Brasilonema sennae CENA114: one gene and its partner. Each later gene encodes a partner of the first gene's protein in a complex. Links are inferred from orthologs where the notes say so. Each region holds a gene or a part of one and is shown on either strand. Other genes may lie near its edges. The genes, in order: secY and secA.

Evidence for each region.
Region 2: the proteins of secY (region 1) and secA are in contact, whole or in part, in a crystal structure (PDB 3DIN), measured with the Thermotoga maritima proteins. The link is inferred for Brasilonema sennae CENA114 from one-to-one orthologs. Residues at the interface, in WP_004081795.1 of Thermotoga maritima: Glu108, Gly109, Glu110, Glu111, Ala236, Glu237, Arg238, Arg239, Ile240, Thr241, Ile242, Gln243, Tyr244, Ala245, Arg246, Arg247, Val248, Thr249, Gly250, Arg251, Arg252, Val253, Tyr254, Gly256, Ala257, Ser258, Thr259, Tyr260, Leu261, Pro262; in WP_004082002.1 of Thermotoga maritima: Glu261, Ala262, Arg263, Lys300, Ala301, Arg302, Thr303, Ile304, Ile305, Leu323, Tyr324, Asp325, Pro326, Val329, Ser330, Tyr333, Ile336, Lys340, Phe345, Val349, Glu363, Phe364, Tyr374, Ser375, Gly376, Gly377, Glu393, Ile395, Thr482, Ser483.

The regions. Positions count from the first base shown.
Region 1 is NZ_CP030118.1:3,459,844-3,468,188, reverse strand. What follows is about bases 5,520-8,345. They hold secY (preprotein translocase subunit SecY), read left to right. Parts: upstream 5,520-6,191; coding sequence 6,192-7,499; downstream 7,500-8,345. Other genes in these bases: infA (translation initiation factor IF-1), read left to right, coding at 8,259-8,345; DP114_RS14690 (adenylate kinase), read left to right, coding at 7,499-8,053; rplO (50S ribosomal protein L15), read left to right, coding at 5,674-6,120. Outside these bases: rplV (50S ribosomal protein L22), read left to right, coding at 1-91; rpsC (30S ribosomal protein S3), read left to right, coding at 146-937; rplP (50S ribosomal protein L16), read left to right, coding at 1,006-1,431; rpmC (50S ribosomal protein L29), read left to right, coding at 1,435-1,665; rpsQ (30S ribosomal protein S17), read left to right, coding at 1,672-1,920; rplN (50S ribosomal protein L14), read left to right, coding at 1,966-2,334; rplX (50S ribosomal protein L24), read left to right, coding at 2,334-2,687; rplE (50S ribosomal protein L5), read left to right, coding at 2,920-3,468; rpsH (30S ribosomal protein S8), read left to right, coding at 3,489-3,890; rplF (50S ribosomal protein L6), read left to right, coding at 3,963-4,511; rplR (50S ribosomal protein L18), read left to right, coding at 4,514-4,876; rpsE (30S ribosomal protein S5), read left to right, coding at 4,957-5,481. UniProt on the Escherichia coli protein: The central subunit of the protein translocation channel SecYEG. Consists of two halves formed by TMs 1-5 and 6-10.
Region 2 is NZ_CP030118.1:4,461,400-4,470,265, reverse strand. What follows is about bases 1,846-5,192. They hold secA (preprotein translocase subunit SecA), read left to right. Parts: upstream 1,846-2,196; coding sequence 2,197-4,992; downstream 4,993-5,192. In the rest of the region: DP114_RS18770 (cob(I)yrinic acid a,c-diamide adenosyltransferase), read left to right, coding at 1-866; DP114_RS18765 (cytochrome C), read left to right, coding at 1,263-1,811; DP114_RS18755 (hypothetical protein), read left to right, coding at 5,430-5,693; DP114_RS18750 (serine hydrolase domain-containing protein), read right to left, coding at 6,104-7,702. UniProt on the Escherichia coli protein: Required for protein export, interacts with the SecYEG preprotein conducting channel.

The DNA of each region.
Region 1 (8,345 bases):
ACCAAGGGCGCAAGGTCGTGCTTACCAAATTCGCAAGCCGACGTGTCATATTACTGTGGCTGTCGCTGCTGATGCTGCCGCAGCTAAATAAAGAAAAAATAGCGTACAGGTACACGAGAAGAATTTTTGTTTAGAGGAAGCATTTGTGGGACAGAAGATACATCCAGTAGGTTTTCGCTTGGGAGTCACCCAAGAGCATCAATCCCAGTGGTTTGCTGACCCTAGCCGCTATCCAGAACTTCTACAAGAAGACCACAAACTTCGTGAGTATATAGAACAAAAACTGGGTAGATACGCACAAAACAACGCTGGAATATCTGAGGTACGGATTGACCGTAAAGCAGATCAAATTGATTTAGAGGTACGTACAGCTCGACCCGGCGTTGTCGTAGGTCGAGGCGGACAAGGGATTGAATCTCTACGTACTGGTCTCCAGCAATTATTGGGAAGCAATCGCCAAATTCGCATCAACGTTGTTGAAGTCCAACGAGTTGATGCCGATGCTTACCTCATTTCTGAATATATCGCTCAACAACTGGAACGCCGCGTTTCCTTCCGGCGGGTCGTACGGCAAGCCATTCAACGTGCACAACGGGCTGGGATACAAGGAATCAAAATTCAAGTCAGTGGACGGCTCAACGGCGCAGAAATCGCGCGGACAGAGTGGACTCGTGAAGGTCGAGTACCTTTACACACGTTACGAGCTGACATTGATTACGCGTACTGTACAGCAAAAACTGTTTACGGAATTCTCGGCATTAAAGTGTGGGTGTTTAAAGGAGAAATTATTCCTGGACAGGAACCAACTCCTCTGCCACCAACGAATCGCGGTGATCGTGACCGTGGTGATCGTGACCGTGGCGACCGCGATCGCCCTTCATCTCGCCGTCAACAACGCCGTCGTCAGCAATTTGAAGACCGCTCAAATGAAGGATAGTCATAAGTTATTAGTCCATAGCATTTGACTTATTACCTTCAGTTTTGACTTTTAACTTTTGACACATCATGTTAAGTCCAAGAAGAACAAAATTCCGCAAACAACAACGCGGACGAATGAACGGTCTAGCCCATCGGGGTAGCGACCTGAACTTTGGGGATTTTGGTTTGCAAGCGTTGGAACCTGCTTGGATTACCTCTCGTCAAATAGAGGCTTCTCGTCGGGCAATGACTCGTTACATCCGCCGGGGTGGAAAAATCTGGATTCGGATTTTTCCTGATAAACCAGTGACTATGCGTCCTGCAGAAACCCGAATGGGTTCTGGTAAAGGTTCACCTGAGTTCTGGGTAGCAGTCGTAAAACCAGGACGAATTCTATTTGAAATTGCAGGCGTTTCCGAAGAAATTGCTCGCGAAGCAATGCGCTTGGCTGCTTTCAAATTACCCATCAAAACTAAGTTCATTTCACGCTCACAAGAGCAACAACAGGTGTAGGTTATGCCTCTTCCCAAAATTTCAGAAGCAAGAGAATTCAGTGACGAACAACTGGGGCAGGAGATTGTCGCTGTTAAAAAAGAACTCTTTCAATTGCGCTTGCAACAAGCAACTAGACAGCTAGACAAACCTCATCTGTTTAGACACGCTCGCCACCGTCTGGCCCAACTAATGACTGTAGAAGGAGAACGCAAACGCGCTTCCTCAAGTCAACAAGCTAAAGAATCAAATTAGAAGATTATGGCAGTAAAAGAACGAGTAGGCTTAGTCGTAAGCGACAAAATGCAAAAAACGGTGGTAGTCGCCATCGAAAACCGCGCTCCTCATCCGAAATACGGCAAAATAGTCGTGAAAACCCAGCGCTATAAGGTGCACGATGAAGAAAATCAGTGCAAAATAGGCGATCGCGTTCGCATTCAGGAAACGCGACCCCTGAGTAAAACTAAGCGCTGGAAAGTCACAGAAATCCTGACTACCAAAAATAGCTAAACCATATAGTTATTAAGTAGTAAAAAATAAAAAGGAAAAACGATCGTGATTCAGCCCCAAACTTACCTTAATGTTGCAGATAATAGCGGTGCCCGTAAACTTATGTGCATCCGCGTATTGGGAGCAGGTAACCGCCGTTACGGCTTCATAGGCGATCGGATCATCGCCGTCGTTAAAGACGCTCAGCCGAACATGGCTGTGAAAAAGTCTGATGTTGTAGAAGCAGTCATAGTCCGCACCCGTCATAATACCCATCGAGATAGCGGTATGAGTATTCGTTTTGACGATAATGCTGCAGTTATTATCAACAAAGATGGTAACCCCAGAGGAACACGGGTTTTCGGACCAGTCGCACGAGAACTGCGTGAGAAAAACTTTACTAAAATTGTTTCTCTGGCTCCGGAGGTGCTGTAATGGCAAATAAAAAGAAGGATCAACCTAGATTTTTCAAAATGCACGTAAAAACTGGGGATACGGTGCAAGTTATTGCCGGGAAAGATAAAGGCAAAGTTGGAGAAATTATCAAAGCAATTCCCCAAGAAAGTAAAGTGCTTGTTAAAGGTGTAAATATAAAAACGAAGCACGTCAAACCTCAGCAAGAAGGTGAATCTGGGCGTATTGTGACTCAGGAATACCCAATCCACAGTTCCAACGTTATGCTCTATTCCACCAAGCAAAATGTTGCCAGTCGCATCTCCTACACTTTCACTGCAGAAGGTAAGAAAGTTAGAATGCTTAAGAAAACTGGCGAAATCATAGATAAATAATGAGTCAGTGATCGAAAGGGGGCCTGTCGGCATATAAAAGCAAGTGCTAGGCTACAGTTTTCTGACTTGTAGATGCCTAGAGACTGGCTTCCGGTAGATTCCGGTAGATTAACATAGCCGCGTCTAACCAACCCGGAAAGTCATTGGTCATTAGTAAAAAAACAAAAGACAATAGACAAACAGTAAGGACAATAATCCCTGACCAAGACCAGGGATAAAAAGAACAAAAACTATGGCAAGCACAAGACTGAAAACTTTATACCAAGAAACAATTGTCCCGAAACTGATGCAACAGTTTCAGTACACCAACATTCATCAAGTGCCGAAGTTGGAAAAAGTGACTGTTAACCGGGGTTTGGGGGAAGCATCTCAAAATGCGAAAGCGTTGGAAGCGTCTTTGACCGAGATTGCCACAATTACTGGTCAAAAACCAGTCGTGACACGGGCTAAAAAAGCGATCGCGGGCTTCAAAATTCGTCAAGGTATGCCAGTTGGTATTATGGTCACCTTAAGAAGTGAAAGAATGTATGCCTTTCTCGATCGTCTCATTAGTTTAGCACTACCAAGAATCCGGGACTTTCGCGGTATTAGTCCTAAAAGCTTTGATGGTCGCGGTAATTATACTCTAGGTGTCAGAGAGCAACTCATTTTCCCAGAAATTGAGTATGACAGCATTGACCAAATTCGTGGTATGGATATTTCCATTATCACTACAGCAAAGACTGACGAAGAGGGTCGCGCCTTACTTAAAGAAATGGGAATGCCCTTTCGGGATCAATAAGTTCATCTAAAGAGGAAACGATGGCGGTTAACGACACAATTGCAGATATGCTCACGCGCATCCGCAATGCCAATATGGCGCGGCATCAAACAACACAAGTGCCATCCACTAAAATGACTCGTAGCATCGCAAAAGTGCTGCGCGAAGAAGGTTTTATTGGTGAGTTTGAAGATGCAGGAGAAGGAATTGGGCGCAATTTGGTGATTGCCTTGAAATACAAGGGTAAAAATCGCCAACCCCTGATCACCACCCTTAAGCGGGTGAGTAAACCAGGTTTGCGTGTTTACTCCAATAAAAAAGAACTACCAAGAGTACTAGGTGGTATCGGTATTGCCATTATTTCTACATCAAGTGGCATTATGACTGACCGAGAAGCACGGCGTCAAAACTTGGGTGGTGAAGTACTGTGCTACGTTTGGTAGTCATTAGTCATTTGTCATTCGTAAAAGACAACAGACAACAAACAAAGCACAAAGCACAAAGGACTAAAAGTTATGTCTCGAATTGGTAAACTTCCAATTACAATTCCGGCTAAGGTGCAAGTAAATATTGATGGCACAAAAGTGTTAGTCAAGGGTCCTAAAGGCGAACTATTTCGCGATTTGCCTCCTTATGTCATAGTCTCCCAAGAAGGAGAAATATTGCAGGTTAACCGTCGCGATGAATCTCGCACGTCCCGGCAAATGCATGGTTTATGCCGTACTTTGGTTGCCAATATGGTTGAGGGAGTTTCCAAAGGGTTTCAACGTCGTTTGGAAATTCAAGGGGTTGGCTACCGGGCGCAAGTTCAAGGTCGTAACTTGATTTTGAATATGGGCTATAGCCATCAAGTGCAAATCGTTCCACCAGAAGGAATTCAGTTTGCAGTTGAAAATAATACTAACGTTATTGTCAGCGGCTACGACAAAGAAGAAGTAGGCAATACAGCAGCTAAAATTCGTGCTGTGCGCCCACCTGAGCCTTACAAAGGCAAAGGTATTCGTTACGCGGGTGAAATGGTCAGACGTAAAGCTGGTAAGACTGGTGGTAAGGGCAAGAAGTAAAAATGAAACATACTCGTAAGGAATCAAGGGAACGTCGCCGTAGACGTATTCGTGGTAAAGTTGATGGTTCTTCTGAGCGTCCACGGTTAGCTATATTTCGCTCTCACCAACATATTTATGCTCAAGTGATTGATGATACGAATCATCACACCATAGTGGCAGCCTCAACTGTAGAACCAGACTTGAAATCAAAATTAGCTTCAGGTTCAAACTGTCAAGCTTCGGTGGAAGTCGGCAAATTGATCGCAGTTCGCTCCTTAGAAAAAGGTATTAGCAAAGTCGTATTTGATCGAGGTGGCAATCTTTACCACGGTCGCGTCAAAGCACTAGCAGAAGCAGCTCGCGAAGCTGGTTTGGTTTTTTAAATGAGTTATTGCTCATGAGTCATTAGTCGTTAGTTAAAGAAAGACAAATGACAATTGGCTCCTAAAACGAGGTAAATAAAATGGCAACTGGTCGTCGTAAAGCTAACCGTACAAAAAAAGAAGAAACCACATGGCAAGAGCGGGTTATCCAAATCCGACGGGTGAGTAAAGTCGTAAAAGGAGGTAAAAAACTTAGCTTCCGCGCGATCGTCGTTGTGGGAAATGAACGCGGTCAAGTTGGTGTGGGAGTAGGCAAAGCCTCAGATGTGATTGGTGCTGTGAAAAAAGGGGTCGCTGATGGGAAGAAGCATCTGATTGAAATTCCCATGACAAAATCCAACTCTATCCCTCATCCAATTGATGGGATTGGTGGTGGTGCTAAGGTGATTATGCGACCAGCAGCACCTGGTACTGGAGTAATTGCTGGTGGCGCTGTACGTACAGTACTAGAATTAGCAGGAGTTCGCAATATCCTAGCTAAGCAACTGGGTTCAAACAATCCTCTTAATAATGCTAGAGCCGCAGTTAATGCTCTATCTACCCTGCGAACTTTTCCAGAAGTCGCCGAAGACCGGGGTATTCCTGTTGAAAATCTTTATATTTAAGTCATTTGTCCTCAATCCTTTGTTTTTATAGAAATGACAAATGACCCTCAGGGTATACCTTTGGCGCGTGTATTTTTTGTAGCTCACTAGCACGGCTACGCCCCCAAGTCCTGCAGAAGCTTGCGCCAACAAAGCAGTGTCTGTAGTGGCTCACGAATGATAAATGACTAAATTTTACACAAGGTTTTCCTTATGAGACTAACCGATGTTCGTCCTCAAAAAGGCTCAAAGAAACGTCCCCGTCGTTTAGGTAGGGGTGTTTCAGCCGGTCAAGGTGCTAGTGCTGGTAAGGGTATGCGTGGTCAAAAAGCGCGTTCTGGCAGTAGTACACGACCCGGATTTGAAGGTGGTCAACAGCCATTGTACCGCCGCATACCCAAGTTAAAGGGCTTCCCTCTGGTTAATCGTAAGCAGTACACTACGATTAATGTAGAAAAGCTAGCTTCCCTCCCTGCAAATACAGAAGTTACACTCACCTCGTTAAAAGAAGCAGGTATCCTTACTGCTGCTCGAGGATCTTTGAAGATTTTAGGGGATGGGGAATTGAACGTTCCCCTCAAGGTGCAAGCGGCAGCTTTTACAGGTACAGCTCGTAGCAAAATTGAGGCAGCGGGTGGGAGTTGCGAAGTTTTAGAGTGAGTCAAAAAGCACGCACCTACGACAAGCCTACCCCAGCCAAGTGCCTCGCTTCACGATTCAGGTAGCCCTCTATGATCAGTCGAGACAAAGCTCCAACGGCTCAAGAAACTTTTATGCAGATGGCGCAAGCAGCAGGTCTGCGAGGTCGGCTGCTTCTGACATTAGGTATTTTAATGTTGATTCGTTTGGGCATACATTTGCCCATACCAGGTATTGATCGAGATCGATTTGCCCAAGCCCTTCAAGGGAATAACCAAATCTTAAGCTTTTTGGACATCTTTTCCGGAGGTGGACTTTCTGCTTTGGGAGTTTTTGCCTTAGGGATTTTGCCATACATCAACGCCTCGATTATCATCCAATTACTTACCGCTGCCATTCCGGCTTTAGAAAATTTACAGAAAAATGAGGGCGAAGCAGGACGGCGGAAGATTTCTCAAATGACACGGTATGTTTCTGCGGGTTGGGCAGTTATTCAAAGTGTCTTCTTGGCATCATTCTGGCTTAAGCCCTTTGCCTTTCACTACGGACCAATTTTCGTCATCGAGACAGCGTTAGCTCTCGTCGCAGGTTCGATGTTTGTGATGTGGGCATCAGAAGTGATTACAGAGCGTGGTGTAGGGAACGGGGCATCTTTGTTGATTTTTGTCAACATTGTGGCAACACTGCCAAAAGCTCTAGGTGACACAATCGATTTTGTACAAGCCGGAAACCCAGCGGGTCAAGTTATTGCCCTATTGCTGCTTTTCCTAGTGACAATTGTTGGTATTGTGTTTGTGCAGGAAGGAATCCGTCGTATTCCGATTATTTCAGCGCGTCGCCAAGTTGGAAAACGAATTTTTGCAGAGCAACGTAACTACTTACCCCTACGACTTAATCAAGGGGGCGTGATGCCAATTATTTTTGCGGCTGCAATTTTAAGTTTGCCAATGTTGGTAGGGAATTTTATCAAAAATCCAGAATACTCGAGAATTATTAACACCTATCTCGTACCTGGAGGTTCTGGGGCTTGGGTGTATGCTCTTGTCTACCTAGTTTCTATCGTCTTCTTCAGCTACTTTTATTCATCATTGATTGTCAACCCAGTTGATGTAGCACAGAACTTGAAGAAGATGGGTTCTAGTATTCCAGGTATTCGTCCAGGAAAAGCAACGACTGAGTACATTGAGCGCGTACTGAATCGATTAACTTTTTTAGGTGCTATCTTTCTGGGTTTGATTGCTATTATCCCTACTGCCGTTGAAAGTGCTTTAAATGTACGAACCTTTAGAGGGCTAGGTGCTACCTCTTTGTTAATCTTAGTTGGTGTAGCTATTGATACATCAAAGCAGATTCAAACTTACGTTATCTCTCAGCGCTATGAAGGGATGGTGAAACAGTAGTGACACGAGTAATCTTCTTGGGACCACCTGGAGCTGGTAAAGGAACTCAAGCTAAAACCTTAGCTGACAATTTGAATATTCCTCATATTTCTACTGGTGACATACTGCGTCAAGGTCTAAAAGACCAAACTCCTTTGGGTGTCAAGGCTCAAACTTATATGGATAAAGGTGAGTTGGTTCCCGATCAACTTGTGGAGGAAATGGTGCAGGAACGTCTCAAGCAGGATGATACGAAATCAGGCTGGATTCTTGATGGCTTTCCCCGCACTGTTAATCAAGCAGTTTTTTTAGGGGAGTTACTGCGAAAACTGAACCAAAATGGCGAAAAAGTCGTCAATTTGAATGTGCCAGATGACACAGTAATAGCACGGTTACTAGAGCGAGGCAGAAAAGATGACTCAGAAGAAGTCATCCGTCGTCGCTTAGAAGTTTACCGGTCTGAAACGGCACCTTTGATTGACTATTACAGTAGTCGTCAGAGTCTCCTCAGTATAAACGGTAATCAGTCCCTAGAAGAAGTCACTGCTGAATTAAAAAAGGTCATTGCGTCTTAAAAGGGGGGAGTGGGTGAGAGGTAAGAAGTGACAAATGTTTCCCAATTCTTTGTACCTAGCACCCTATTCCCTATATCCCAAGCAGATGTATGTAAATATTGGATAAAATATATTAATGAAGTGTTGATATATTCTCCGAAATATGTTTTTTGCAGACTATAAGTAGCTGTAACAAAGTAGGAGGCTGTTGAGTTGAGGAAAAAACTTGTCTAAACAAGATTTGATAGAGATGGAAGGCACGGTCACCGAATCCCTGCCAAATGCAATGTTTCGTGTTGATTTAGATAACGGC
Region 2 (8,866 bases), 1.0 Mb from region 1 along the record:
GTACTGGTAGAGCAGAATACTTTGGACCAGAAGAAATTACGCCTTATGACAGGGCCGAAGCGGCGAGGGGTTGGGATGTGGCTAAAGGTGCGATCGCAAGCGGTTTATATTCAGTTGTCGTATTGGATGAAATTAACCCCGTCCTAGATTTAGGTTTGCTTGGAGTAGATGAAGTGGTACGGACACTAAAATCTAAAACACAGGAATTAGAAATCATTGCTACTGGGCGTGCAGCACCGCAAAAATTACTCGATATTGCGGATTTACACTCAGAAATGAAACCCCATGTCCACCCAACCGCAAAAATACATGGAATACAGGGTGTTGAAATTTATACTGGGTCAGGCAAAGGTAAATCAACAAGTGCCTTGGGCAAAGCCTTAAAAGCAATAGGTAGAGGAATTAATCATCCAGGTTCTACTCGGGTATTAATTATGCAATGGCTAAAAGGTGGGACGGGTTATACTGAAGATGCCGCCATAGCTGCTTTACAGCAGTCCTATCCAGAGGTAGTGGATCATCAACGCTGTGGACGAGATGCGATTGTCTGGCGCAACTCCCGTCAAGAACTGGACTACGTGGAAGCAGAACGCGGTTGGGAAATTGCTAAAACTGCGATCGCCTCCGGATTGTACAAAACGATTATTCTCGATGAGCTTAATCCGACAGTCGATTTGGAACTCCTACCGATTGAACCGATTGTTCAAGCTCTACTTCGTAAACCCAGCGATACCGAAATCATTATCACAGGTCGCTGCCAAAATCAACCAGCATACTTCGACTTAGCTAGCGTTCACTCTGAAGTATACTGCCACAAGCACTATGCCAATCATGGTGTAGAACTTAAACAAGGGGTAGATTTTTAAATGAGTCATCAGTTATCAGTGATCAGTGCTTGAAATCTTGATAACCCTTCGGGTTCGCCAGTCGCCTACGGAGGAGCCAGTACTGTAGGAGGGTCTCCCTCACTTGGTATCTGGCGTTGGAAACCCTCCTGCAGCGCAGGCTCACTGATAACTGATAACTGATAACTGTTCACTGTCTGTTTTGTAAATATGGATAACAATACACTGGACTTAATTACAGCAGGATTGGCGATCGCTATTATCTTAGGTGGCTTCCTGATGATGTTTACTACGATTCTGACCACCAAACGCAAGTAAGCTAAAGCTTGTGGACAAACATTTTGAAACACATACTTGGCTATCTATGTCATAAGATGTGCAACAAGCGCCGATATCCAAAGTTTGTGAGTGTGACGAATGTCAAATATTGTTAAGCGCCAATCACGTAAGCGAAAACAAAAGCAAAAGCCCATCGGTTTGCTTTTGGTCATTTTGGCTTGGAGTCTAGCTATGGGATGGTTGTTAGCTTTGGCAACTCATGCCAATGGTGCTACTCCTACCTCTGAGGTAGGTACTGTTGATATCGTACCAGCACAATATCAACTAGGACAACAATTATACATAGAAAACTGCTCCACTTGTCACATAGCCATACCACCAGCTGTTTTGCCTACCCAAACTTGGAAAAATCTTTTGGAAGATACACAACATTACGGCGCACAGTTAAAGCTTTTGGTCGATCCGCCACGTGCTTTAGTATGGAAGTATCTTGCAACTTTTTCCCGTGTTCAACTCCAAGATGAGCAAACACCATATCGCATCAATAGCTCCCGGTATTTCAAAGCTTTGCATCCTAGAGTCAAGCTACCTAACCCCGTGCAAATTGGCAGCTGTGTCACCTGTCATCCCAGCGCTAAGGACTTTAACTTTCGTCGTCTGACTCCGGAGTGGGATAACTCCCAGTGAACTTTAAACTCGTGGTTAAGAGCGCTAGCAACCCCCCTTAAGAAACACTATCCCCCTTCTATTTTATTCCCTGCTCCCTGCTAAGCGCTCCCTGCTAAGCGCTCCCTGCTCCCCATCCCTCCCTTGGGGCAATCACGACCTCTGCTTGGTCGGGCTTATCTGCCTCATCTGGAGGTGAAATGATACTATAAAAACAGTTTAAATTTAAGCTGAAAAATAAAACCAAACCTAATAGCAAACTGATTGGGTGTTTATAAGCGCGTGTTTTTTACCAAATTCTCATGTACAACCCATCCAAAACCACACCCGGATCCGTTGGGTTAGGAGTTTATAATCAGTCCCAATCATTATTTATCCCCATCCCCTTGATTTTGTATAATCTGCCATGCTAAAGACTTTGTTGGGCGACCCCAACGCTCGTAAACTTAAGAAATATCAACCTTTCATTACAGAAACTAATCTTCTAGAGGAAGACATAAAAGCGCTTTCAGACGAAGAGCTAAAGGGTAAAACGGCAGAGTTGAAACAGCGTCTGAAGAAAGGCGAAACTCTGGATGATATTTTGCCAGAAGCTTTTGCAGTTGTGCGGGAAGCAGGACAACGAGTTTTAGGGTTGCGGCACTTTGATGTTCAACTTTTAGGCGGTGCTATCCTGCATAAAGGGCAAATTGCCGAAATGAAAACTGGTGAGGGCAAAACTTTGGTTGCTACCTTGCCAAGTTATTTGAATGCCCTGAGTGGAAAAGGTGTACACGTCATCACTGTAAACGATTACCTGGCTCGTCGGGACGCAGAATGGATGGGACAGCTGCATCGTTTCTTGGGATTAAGCGTGGGGCTGATTCAGCAAAGCATGACGCCATCTGAGCGCAAGAAAAATTACGAGTGTGATATAACTTATGTTACTAACAGTGAGATAGGGTTTGATTACCTGCGCGATAACATGGCGACAGACATCAAAGATGTTGTGCAGCGCCCATTCAATTACTGTGTGATTGACGAGGTAGATTCTATCTTAGTTGATGAGGCGCGGACTCCACTAATTATTTCTGGGCAGGTAGAAAGACCTACAGAAAAATACTTAAAAGCAGCTGAAATTGCAATAGCGCTGCAAAAAGAAGAACATTATGAAGTAGATGAAAAAGCTCGTAACGTTCTGCTCACCGATGAAGGTTTTGCTCAAGCAGAAGAACTTTTAGGAGTAAAAGATTTATTCGACCCTGAAGATCCTTGGGCACACTTCGCTTTCAACGCGATTAAGGCGAAAGAACTGTTTCTTAAGGACGTCAACTATATTGTCCGCAACGAAGAAGTTGTCATCGTAGACGAATTTACGGGTAGAGTCTTACCAGGACGACGTTGGAGTGATGGACTGCACCAGGCAATTGAAGCAAAAGAACGGGTAGAAATTCAACCTGAAACTCAAACTCTCGCAACAATTACCTACCAAAACCTGTTCTTGCTTTATCCAAAACTCGGTGGTATGACCGGAACAGCGAAGACAGAAGAAGCCGAGTTTGAAAAAATTTACAAACTGGAAGTCACGATTATTCCCACCAACAGACCGAGAAGACGCCAAGACCTTTCTGATATGGTCTTTAAGACCGAAGCAGGCAAGTGGGGGGCGATCGCCAAAGAATGTGCCGAAATGCACACACTCGGCAGACCAGTCCTGGTGGGAACAACTAGCGTCGAAAAATCGGAATATCTCAGCCAGTTGTTAAGACAAATGTCAATTCCCCACGAACTGCTGAACGCTAGACCAGAGAACGTTGAACGCGAAGCAGAAATTGTCGCACAAGCAGGACGAAGAGGAGGGGTGACAATTGCGACAAACATGGCTGGAAGAGGTACTGACATTATCTTAGGTGGTAATGCCGAGTATATGGCGCGTCTGAAGATGCGGGAATACTTCATGCCCCGGATAGTCAAACCGGAAGATGAAGATATGTTTAACATTCACAAAGCCGTTGGTTTACCGTCCTCAGCAAGTGGCGGAGGGCAAGGTTTTGTCCCAGGTAAGAAAGTCAAAACTTGGAAGGCTTCACCACAGGTTTTCCCCACTCTGCTTTCTAAAGAAATAGAGAAACTCCTCAAAGAATCAGTGGAAGCAGCTGTACGGGAGTATGGCGATCGCAGCTTACCGGAACTGGAAGCAGAAGAGAAAGTCGCTGTGGCAGCAGAAAAAGCTCCCACGGATGACCCTGTGATTCAGAAAATGCGGGAAGCATACAACCGCATTAGGCGCCAATACGAAGAGTTCACCAACCGTGAACACGATGAAGTGGTAGAACTGGGTGGGTTGCACGTGATCGGGACTGAACGTCACGAGTCGCGACGGATCGACAACCAGTTGCGAGGACGTGCAGGACGACAAGGTGACCCCGGTTCAACAAGATTTTTCCTGAGCTTGGAGGATAATCTGCTGCGGATTTTTGGTGGCGATCGCGTCGCACGCCTGATGAATGCTTTCCAAGTCGAAGAGGATATGCCCATCGAATCTGGAATGCTCACCCGCAGTTTGGAAGGCGCTCAGAAAAAAGTCGAAACCTACTACTACGATATCCGTAAGCAGGTTTTTGAGTACGACGAGGTGATGAACAACCAGCGCCGTGCCATCTACGCCGAACGCCGTCGGGTGCTAGAAGGGCAAGACCTCAAAGAACAGGTCGTCAAGTACGCCGAAAAAACGATGGATGACATCGTGGATTTCTACATCAACCCAGACTTACCCTCAGAAGAATGGGAATTGGACAAGTTGGTTGAAAAAGTCAAAGAATTTGTCTATCTGCTAGCGGACTTGCAACCCAATCAATTAGAAGATATGGCAATGGGCGAAATCAAAGCCTTCCTGCACGAAGAGGTGCGAAAAACTTACGATCTCAAGGAAGCAGAAGTTGACCAAATTCGACCAGGATTAATGCGGCAAGCCGAACGATTCTTTATTTTACAGCGGATTGACACCCTGTGGCGGGAACACCTGCAACAAATGGATGCTCTGCGGGAATCCGTAGGACTGCGGGGTTATGGTCAAAAAGATCCGCTGATTGAGTACAAGAGCGAAGGGTACGAATTATTCTTGGATATGATGACCAATATTCGCCGAGATGTGGTATACTCCTTGTTCATGTTCCAACCCCAGCCTCAGCCAATGATGGAAACACCTTCAGAGATGGTTTGAGGTATGGGTAGATAAAATAAATTCGGCGCATCAGACGCAAAGGGACTCACAAAGACTTTGCGTCTTTGTGTTTTGGAGTAAAATTGCTCAACGGTTTTCTATCATAGAGATAGATACCGCAAGTCCCAGCTGCTCCGAATAGGTAAAATGTCTAAAAGCGACTTCAAGGAAGCAGAAGTTAATTCAATCGGACCAGGATTAATTAGGAATTAGCTGGAATCAGCTTCAGTGTTGCAGCAGAGTTCGTTAGTACCCTTTTAGGACTTACGCACTGTACAAAAGAACTATCTTGTGTATTAACGTAAATACGTTGTTTCAGGCTTTTGGATGTCGCGCCAAAATATGATTGAAAAATCTAGCTACAAGCCTTGAAAACTATACCTGTTATTTTGGCTTTTCTGTCAATGCGTAAGTCCTATATTAATAAGTGAGAAGCATTGCTGAAATTAGAAGTATTTGGTGTAGAAATAGTTGAAGAAATTGACGAGACTTTTTTGAGTCAAATTGTTGAAATAATTGCTAAATTTGAAAATCCTCCAGTTTCGTTCGATGCAATTAGAAAACACCGTTCTTGGCAAAGAGAATGGAACACTAAATCGCCAGCATCAGCAGCACTAAGACAGGGTTTAACACAATTAGTTTTAAGTGAAAAATTGGGTGGTAATGAGGCAGAAGGGTATTTTTTATTTAATAAAAATTAATTGTCTGTTCGTAACCGTTCACGGGGGGGCAAAAAAATGTCCCATATGAAATCACACGCAATCAGTACGAAAACCAGTCTTGAATTGATTTTTTACGGCTAATTTTGAGTAGTCAAAAGTCCTACATTGGTCGGTAAATTGTCGTTTAGACATTTTCGGCACTATTAGCGCCTACGATAAATATCCCGAAACCCTTGCTTAGCAAGGGTTTTAGAAATTAGACGAATGTTCTACCCCCCGTGAACGGTTACAGTCTGTTCCAACTGTTCCAGTGTTCCTGATATGTCTTTAACAACTACTGTTCCAACGTACTAACAGTCATTGCAGCGTTACTGGAACAATTGAAACGTTCTAGGAATATTATTTTGAAACAGTAGATAAAGAGTGGTATTAGTTATTTAAACTTGACTTTATTTCACAAATTGAATGTTTCTGACACGTCCACCTTCTACCCGCAAACTGAATTTAGTAACTTGATGAAAGTCATCACGAACAAACTGCAAAGTGAGGTCTGTACCTTTCAGCAAATCTTTGTTAATTGGCTTGAGGGTTTCTCGAAGAGAATTTCTTCGATTTAGCAGCAACTCTCCGTCTTCGATACTGATTCTGTATGTTGCATCTAACTCTTGGGAATAATACTCTCCTGTAAAATCCACCAATTGTTCAGAATTAGGAGGAGCAAATTCTAGCCGTTGGAAAACGTCCCGTGTTTTGCCCTCCACATAGTAAAAATAAGAGGGTTTATGTAAACCTGATTCTTCAAATTCAACAGATATAAAAGGAATATCCATTATTACAAAATGACTTGAACTTACAGGAGCAAAAATCAAGCTCATTTCAGCAGCTTCCAGGATTAATTTACCATCCTTTACCAATAACTCCCAAACGGTTCCTGTTTTTGGGTTTTGATAAAAGCCAGTCTTCCTCTCTAAATCAATCGATGGAATTTCTATTATTTGGGTTTGACGGCTGACAGATTCTTCAGTAAAGTCATCAACTAAGTAGATATCTGCAACTTTTTTGGCAAGTTCTGCCGGTTTAGCGCTGCCCAAATTTGACAAGCAAATTACAGAGAATCTCTGTTTGGGGAATCGCAGCATTTGCGATCTGTAACCCATCCATGCGCCACCGTGACTGATGGTTTCTAATCCTCGGTAATGCTCTCTGATTAAACCAAAGGCATAATCTATCACTTCGCCGCTATTCAATATTCCAGGTGTAATGATTTCTTCGATCAAGTCTTGCCCATATCCTCCTAATTTGTTTTGGTAAAAATTCTCATCCCAGATACATAGGTCTTCAACCGTAGTATAGATACCACCGTCACCCACGATATCAAAAATAGTCGTATCAATCTGAAAACTACCCTCTTCCCTCACAGAGTAGCCAATCGCTCTATTCTGGACAATCCTTGTGAAATCATCGTGAAAGTGAGTTGCTTTCATTCCCAGGGGACTGAAAATATGCTGATCAGCAAAAACCGCCAGAGATTTTCCAGAGACACGTTTGACGATTTCTGCCAAAAGAAAATATCCTGAGTTGCTGTACAAATGCTCCTCTCCTGGCTTGAAGTTCAATTCTTGTTGACGAGCTATTAAAGCAATGATTTCGTTCTCAGGATAGTCATTCTCGCATCGCATTCCTGCCAATTCCATGAGGTTTAGGAAATCACGAATGCCGCTTGTGTGGTGAATAAGATGCCGCACAGTAATGGGATACTCATATCTGGGTATCTCTGAAATGTAGATTTGGATCTCGTCATCTAAAGAAAGTTCCCCCTTTCTTGCAAGTAAAGCAATGCACATCGCTGTAAACTGCTTGGAGGTTGAGGCAATATCAAAGACCGAATTTGGAGAAATCGTTACGTTGTGTTCTAAGTCAGCCATACCATAGCCGCGCTTATAAATAGTCTCACCATCTTTAATGATGGCTAAAGCAAAACCAGGAGAGTCTGGTTTATCCCATTCGGAAAATAATTCATCGACTTTATTTGGTGATGGAAGTGTCATTATCAAAAGCTAGAAAGATTACTTTTTTACTAACTGGAGTTTACACTAAAAAACCAGTAATCAGGAAATAGCACTTAGAGAATTATTAATAAAAAGTAACACGCGAGTCTAAGTGAAACGTTACTGAAAAGAAAAAAGAGGTCAGCTATATTAAAGTGACCGCAAATTGGTCAATGCTGGTAAGTAGTTCAACTTAATTAAATTAGGACTTACGCATTGACAAAATAGGCAAGAAGTGCAGATGCGTGAATGAGGAAAGTAACAAGGCGAGTGCGCGAAGGCGCACGCTGGGCGAACGCTAATTAACAGGGACATTGAAAGACGGATAATACCTATATTGTCTTGATGATGTAGGGTTAGGGCTATTAGAGCGACTACTAAAGTATCAACTTACATATGCGACTTGGACACTTACACTCTGTTCTTGCTTGCAGAATCAAAGTATCCAGGTTGTACACGATCTTGCTGAGATTTTAGGAGAAACATCTCACGATAGCGTCAATAGATTTTTGTTGAGAGAACGTTATGAACCAAAAGATTTATTTCTGGAGGTAAGTCCACACATCAATTTAACGGGTGGTACATAAGTTACGACGATACAGTTATTGATAAACCTTATAGTGACCCGCTATTAACAGCAATTTTTTGCTTATTTTTGGTCGGGTAAACATCATCGTGTAGTTAAAGGGATTCAGTTAATTACCTTGTATTACACTGATTTGTCGGGTAAATCTGTACCCATCAATTATCGCATATATAAAAAACAGGAAGGTAAGACAAAAAACGATTATTTAAGAGAAATGATTGCTGAAGTACTGGATTGGGGATTAAAACCGAAGACCGTGACTACAGATGCTTGGTATGCCAGTAAAGAAAACCTAAAATTCCTGAAAAACAAAGAATTAGGGTTTTTGGTGGGGGTAGCCAAGAATCGTTCCTGTTCAATCAATGGTCGAGATTATACCCAAATCCAAAATCTAGAAATACACAGGTGTTGGTTTAATAGTTCATCTAAAAAGTTTCGGCAAAGTGAAAGTATTTCGGAAAAACTTCTCCCAAGGGGAGACGCTGAGTCGCAAAGCGACACGCTGCGCGTTCGCCCTCTGGGCGTGCGCTTGCGCTTACGCGAACAAAAACGAAGAAAAAAGATACTACATCATATTT